2 regions of the Peribacillus sp. AS_2 genome follow, and region 2 is predicted to be linked to the other one. Evidence: riboswitches for the same ligand, from Rfam matches in the RefSeq annotation. Region 2 holds a riboswitch; the other holds the start of a gene.

Region 1 (3,570 bases), on a different contig from region 2:
GTCCTAGAAGCGATCAATCGTTTGAATTATACGAGAAACATCAACGCCATCCATCTTTCAAAAGGGAAAACCAATCTTATCGGCGTCATCATCCCCTTCAACAATCACCCATATTACGGGGCAATCGTTAACGGAATCACAAAACAGGCAAATGCAATTGGCTGTCATATCGTCATCTTTCAAACAAATTATGACAGGGAGAAAGAGATCCAGGCTTTTAATATGCTGCAAATGAAGCAGCTCGATGGCATTATCGTTTGTTCAAGGATTTCGGAAATGAAAATCCTCTTGGATTATCAAAAATACGGACCGATTATTTTATGTGAAGATACCGCCCAGGCTGAATTCTCATCCATCAGCATTGATCATTATGCAGCTTTCTCCTGTGCCCTTGAGTACGTGATTGCTAAAGGATATAAGAAAATCGGATACAGCCTCGGCCGTAAAAAGAGCAGAAACAGTTCCCATCGTACAAAGGCCTTTAACGATATCATGAGTAAACATCAACTGATAAACAATAAAGAATGGCTGTTTGAAGGCAGTTATCACATTAAGGACGGTGAACAATTGTTTCAGGAATGGAATTCGATGATGGATAAACCTGAAGCCATCATCATCACGAATGATGACACGGCGGCGGGCTTCATTCTTACCGCTAAGAAATCGGGTATAAGGGTACCGGAAGATGTGGCCATTCTTGGCTTCAATAATGATAGCCTTGGCGAAATGCTCGACATCACGACCATTTCCTTACCGCTGGAATGGATCGGGAAAATGGCAGTGGATCTCTTTGAGAATCCTGAAGAGGTCAAACATGTAAAACTGGACTATGCCCTAATAAAAAGGAAAACCGTTTAGTTATCAGGATGTGCTATATTTTAGTACATCGTCACTTGATTCCTCCTTACAGCCATCATTCATTAACTAGGAAAAAATAACCACATAAAATAATCATTGCGATATCCCAGAAGTTATTTTATAATTTTGATATAGTAAAGTTTACTCAATTACTAGCAATCTATTAGCGATTGCATGAATTTCATGAGTACAGTCGTACGACGTCACCTACAAGCTGACGCCAACGATTTTAGAAAATTGAATACTTCCTCATTTACCGATGAGTTAGAGGCTGCAGCTTATAAAAGTAAAACGGACGAGATTCTGGAAAATTAAAGACTCCGTTTGAAAGGATAAGTTGCCGAAGTTAGGGTATATTCCATGTATATTCTCGCTGGCGGTGTTACCGAATAGGAACACCACTGTCACGTTTTTTCAAAAAAGCGTGGGGAGCTATCTTCGGAAGGATAAACGGGTTTATTATAAACAGCCGTCGATCTTTTTCGACTGCTGTTTTTTTATTTTTCGTTCCCTTCCAATAAAAAGGAGTGTAACATCAATTGTCAAATTCACAATCACCATCAAGCCCTACTGAATTGAAAAGGAGCCTGAAAGCGCGTCATTTAATGATGATTTCATTAGGTGGAACGATTGGAACAGGTTTATTTTTAGCTAGTGGCGGGGCCATTCATTCAGCCGGTCCCGGCGGTGCCTTGGTGGCATACGCGGTCATCGGCATCATGGTTTATTACTTAATGACAAGTCTTGCAGAAATGGCAGCGTTCATGCCAGTGGCCGGTTCATTCCGTGTCTATGCATCCAAATTCGTCGATCCGTCCTTCGGTTTTGCGATTGGTTGGAACTACTGGTATAACTGGGCAATCACCATTGCCGCTGAATTGGCAGCCGTTGTCTTAATTATGAAGTTCTGGTTCCCGGATAGCCCTTCATTTATCTGGAGTGCCATTGCGTTAATCACTATGTTTCTTATCAATTACATGTCCGTTAAAGGTTTCGGGGAAACAGAATTCTGGTTTGCCATGATCAAGGTCGTGACAGTCGTCATTTTCTTGATTACGGGTGTTCTGATCATTCTCGGAATCATGGGTGGGAATGACCCAATCGGTTTTTCCAATTTCACAATGGGCGAAGGTCCCTTTAACGGAGGGTTCTTCACGATTCTAGGCGTATTCATGGCTGCCGGCTTTTCATTCCAAGGAACGGAATTGCTTGGAGTGACTGCTGGGGAAAGTGAGGATCCAGAAAAAAATATCCCTAAAGCAATCAGATCCGTTTTCTGGCGCATCCTCTTGTTCTATATCCTTGCAATTTTCGTTATTGGAATGATCATTCCGTTTACGGATTCACGTTTATTGAGTCAAGATGTTGCCGTAAGTCCATTCACGCTTGTATTTGAACGGGCCGGCCTTGCATTTGCTGCATCCATCATGAACGCGATCATTTTATCATCCGTACTCTCTGCGGGTAACTCTGGCATGTATGCTTCAACCCGTATGTTATGGGACTTGGCACGTGATGGGAAAGCACCGAAATTCCTAGGCAAGTTAGATAAAAGAGGAGTGCCGGTGAATGCACTTATCGTGACTTCCTTAGTTGGCTGTGTTGCATTCTTAGCTTCATTTTTCGGGGACGGCGTCGTTTATATCTGGTTATTGAACGCTTCAGGCATGGCAGGATTCGTCACTTGGGTAGGGATTGCGATTGCCCATTATCGGTTCCGCAAAGCCTATGCAGCTCAAGGCCTTGATATGAATGCTCTACCATTCCGGGCAAAAGGCTTCCCATTCGGGCCTATATTCGCACTTGTCCTTTGTATTATCATTATCATCGGACAAGGCTATCAGGCTTTCAGCAGCGATGGGATCGACTGGAATTCAATGTTCGTTTCCTACATTGGCTTGATTCTATTTTTCGTCCTATGGTTCGGCTATAAAATTAAGCATAAAACGAAAATCATTCCGCCAGAGGAATGTGACCTTAAATCAAAATAATACGCAAAGGACCTGTTCTTCCCTAACCGGAGAAGGACAGGTCCTTTTTTCATTTCAAGTGATAAACACGGCATTCATATGGTTGCAGGGGTTTGCTGGAGATTCCTTCTTCCTCCTGACCATAATTGCCGATCAGCTTTGTGGCAGAATATGCATGCAGCTCTTCAGGCAAAGTATAAGCGGCCTGCTCTTCTTTAAAGTTGCATAGCACCAATAACTTCTCTTCCTCAAACGATCTCGTGTAGGCAAATATTCGTTCATCATCCGGCAACAGCAGTTCAAAACGGCCATAAACGACGATATCATGTTCCTTGCGCAGTTGGATAAGCTTTTTATAAAAATGAAAAATGGAATTCGGATCATTATAAGCCTTTTCTGCATTAATCTCGGGAAAATTGGGATTAACCTTAATCCAAGGGGTCCCGTTCGTGAATCCTGCGTTCCGGGAGTCATTCCACTGAATCGGTGTCCTCGCATTATCCCTGCTGCGGGCGTGGATGGCTGACATCATCCGCTCTTTTGACCAGCCATGTGAATGGACGAGTTCATCATATGAATTCAATGTTTCGATATCCCTGTATTCATCGATGCTTTCAAATGCAACATTGGTCATGCCCAGCTCTTCCCCTTGATATATATAAGGTGTACCTTGCAGCATATGAAGACAAGCGGCAAGCATCTTTGCGCTTTCAATACGATACTTTCCATCATTACCAAACCT
Region 2 (3,570 bases):
CAATAATTTCTTCAACAGCAAGTTCTGCAATAGGAAGCCGTTTTCGGATTAAATATAAATTCGTATCAAGTGATTCGACCAGTGCCTCTTTCGGACCGACAACACTGAACTCTACCTCTGGCAGTGTAACTTGCCTGGAAGTGTTATTTGCTGCTTTAACTAAAACTGCCTGATCAGATTGATTATTTAATGTTATGGCTATATAACCCATTAACAGCTGACTTTGTAGTTCAGCAGGATTTTTTGTGAAAACAAGCCCCTCTATTGGTAAGTTGTGTACAAGCTCCTCCAGAGTTGAAGAATTTGTATGTAAAAAAGGAAGGAGGTCTCTATGCATTATATCTTTATCAATTAATGTATCGAAAAAAGATACACAGTATATTTCATTTTCAAAATTGAGTGTAAAGCTTGTGAAGTCCTTGGACTTTTGCAGATGTTCGAGTACATCAGTGAAGTCTGTAGATTTATGATTTTCTTGCTTTTTAAAGAATGAATATCTTTTCAATAGACTCCACTCCTTTGATTGTAAGATATGGATATTATTAACGAATGGTAGGATTTTATACGCACGAATACTTAGTTGAAATTACTGATTAAAATTAGCGGCCAACTGTAATTTTCAATAAATTATCAGTGAGTTTTAATCGGATAAATGAAAAAGAATCATTAAAGGGAGTTGTATTGTCTACTACTCCCTCGTCCATTGAATATTTGTTCAGCCTATAACGAATAAAGATGAATCCACCCCAATACTCTAGCCATTCCCCATAGATTTCTAGCATTCTTAAAAAACTTCATAATTAGGCTTGCAACAGAAGGGATTCCCTGTTATATTACAATCAATTAAATATTTTCTTACTTCAAATTTTTTTGAAGTGAGGATAGAGGAGCAAAGACCATTAGTACACATTTTGAGGAGAATGAGATCCTATGACTATTGTGGAAAGGGGAATTTGCCGAAGCGGAAAGAATCTCATGTTCTTGAAGCTGGTTCTGCTATTGAATAAATACAGGACTGTCATATAGGAAACTATATGGAGGGCTATCTTATGCGCGGAAACATTTTTTAGTAAATATTGTTTCTACTGCAGCAGCGAATCCTCGTTGTTGCTTTTTTGCGTTTACTCCTGAATGGCCCTAACCACCTCTGAATATTTTTAAAAATTATACAAAAGGGTGTGAAGTTATGAATTTTGGCCAAGTTTTAACCGCAATGGTTACCCCGTTCAATCATAATGAAGAGGTTGATTTTAATGCTACGAGAACTTTAGTAAACCATTTGATTGCTAATGGTTCTGATGGATTAGTAATAGCCGGTACAACTGGAGAGTCCCCTACCTTAACTCAAGAAGAGAAAATAGATTTATTCAAATTTGTTGTAGATGTTGTTGATGGAAGAGTTCCAGTCATAGCTGGAACCGGCTCAAATAACACGAGAGCTTCCATCAGCTTAACAAAGCAAGCGGAGGCAGCAGGAGTCGACGGAATCATGCTCGTCACCCCCTACTATAACAAGCCGTCTCAAGAAGGACTATTTCAGCACTTTAGCGCTATAGCCCATTCAACATCATTACCGGTAATGCTTTATAATATTCCAGGTCGAAGTGTTGTAAACATGTCAGTGGAGACGATTGTCAGCCTCTCAAAAATCAACAATATCGTGGCAGTAAAAGAAGCAAGCGGTGACTTGGATGCCATGGCACAAATCATAAGCAAAACAACTAGTGATTTTACTTTGTACAGCGGCGATGATGGGTTGACATTACCGGTTTTAGCCATCGGTGGAACAGGCGTTGTTTCGGTTTCTTCACACATAATTGGTAATGAAATGCAAGAAATGATCAATAGCTTTAAAAATGGTGATGTCCTTGGCGCTGCCGCTGCACATCGTACACTTCTTCCAATCATGAAAGCATTATTTGCTGCACCAAGCCCGGGACCAGTAAAATCTGCATTAAATATGCGGGGGGTACATGTTGGAGGTGTCCGCTTACCATTGATCCCTTTTAACGATGAAGAAGAAAGAGCACTGCAAATAGTTCTACAGCCTAGTAACGCAGAAACCATTTAATTAAATAAATAAAACGAATGATTCTGGAGAAATTTTAAAAAGCAGTGCATACTCGAAAGAAATGCACTGTTTTTTTATCCATGTACGACTCAGGAGAAAGAATTTATACTATATATAAAGAATCATAAGGAGAGAGCCAATGGGGGGTACACACAAACCAAGCATTCTTGTATTTAGTCCTATTAAGTCAGAGGTCGATGCATATGCTGATCAAATCCGAAATAGTGGGTTTATATCGGTAAAGACAGCGAAAACTTTGGAGGAAGCAGAAAAATATTTACCCGGCACTGAAGTTATTTTGGGATGGAATTTCCCGACGCAATTACTATGTAAACCAGTTGCCTCATCTGTTCGCTGGTTTCAATCAATGGGAGCCGGGGTCAATGATTTGATTGCAGACAAATCGATACCTCAAAACATTACAATAACTCGAATTATTGACCAATTTGGTGCTTACATCTCTGAATATGTATTTTCGTTTCTCTTGGACATAGTGAAAGACGGTCCTCGGATGAGACAATCGCAATTGGAGCGGAGATGGGATCCTTTCATTTCTGAAACTCTAAAGGGGAAAACAATCGGGGTGGCTGGACTTGGATCGATTGGCGCTGAACTTGTACGTAAAGCCCGGGCATTTGAAATGAATGTGCATGGGTTAAGCTTTAGTGGAAAACAAGCAACACTCGTGGATCTCCACTTTACTCCAGACCAATGGGGTGAATTTGTAAAAGATCTGGATTATTTGGTCCTGACCCTTCCTTTAACGGATTCCACTTATCATATCATTAACCAGGACCTTCTTTTAGCTATGAAGTCCAACGCTTACCTTATCAACGTTGGCCGCGGAGCATTGATAGATGAAGGGGATTTACTATCTGTCATGCGAGCAGGGCATCTACAGGGAGCAGTCCTCGATGTATTTGAGACAGAACCGTTGCCAAAAGAACATGCCTTCTGGTCCATGCCGAATGTGTTTGTCACTTCCCACCTGTCAGGACCAAGTACGATTAACGAAGTGAGCAGCTTTTTCATAGAAAATTTAAGTCGATTTTCAAGTGAACAACCATTAAGTGGAATGGTAGATCGGAACCGAGGGTATTAAACCCGATTAGAATTGTTGTTATTTGCTTGCAATTATTTATTGAAAAGGCCGCATTCTCCAACGGAGGAATGCGGCCTACAAACTAAAAGTGAATAATTTGACTTTTTTCAAGGATTATTGAAAGTGGATTTTCATTTGTTTAGCTTTATCTCCCTCTTACAAATCAAAAACCCTCACAAGAGATAGGCTTTTTTCGATGGAGTTACCGTGAGGCGATGTACCACCATCCATTTGTTATCTCCTCATGTATCGTTCCATAAGAAACTGGCGCACCCTTTATCAACAAGAGTTGGTGCAGTTCTCATTATATGTACTCGATGTCGAAATGAGTGGATAGTAAATCCATGCTTTGTAAATCCCATTCAAAGGTAAGTATGGCTGATTGTTTTGATTTATG

The links. A riboswitch is a leader RNA that binds a small molecule or an ion and turns the genes downstream of it on or off. The one in region 2 is predicted to bind lysine.
Region 1: it holds a riboswitch for lysine, as region 2 does, so the genes downstream of both, OTG27_RS01935 (amino acid permease) here and dapA (4-hydroxy-tetrahydrodipicolinate synthase) in region 2, are expected to answer to the same signal.

What each region holds. Positions count from the first base shown of each region.
Region 1 covers NZ_JAPTGA010000001.1:417,141-420,710, reverse strand. The annotation lists gene OTG27_RS01940 (LacI family DNA-binding transcriptional regulator) at 1-858, shown strand, start outside; lysine riboswitch at 1,116-1,301, shown strand; gene OTG27_RS01935 (amino acid permease) at 1,398-2,849, shown strand; gene OTG27_RS01930 (glycoside hydrolase family 13 protein) at 2,899-3,570, opposite strand, start outside.
Region 2 covers NZ_JAPTGA010000016.1:11,715-15,284, reverse strand. The annotation lists gene OTG27_RS22280 (spore germination protein) at 1-505, opposite strand, end outside; lysine riboswitch at 875-1,053, shown strand; gene dapA (4-hydroxy-tetrahydrodipicolinate synthase) at 1,187-2,071, shown strand; gene OTG27_RS22270 (D-2-hydroxyacid dehydrogenase) at 2,211-3,173, shown strand; gene OTG27_RS22265 (carbon-nitrogen hydrolase family protein) at 3,478-3,570, opposite strand, start outside.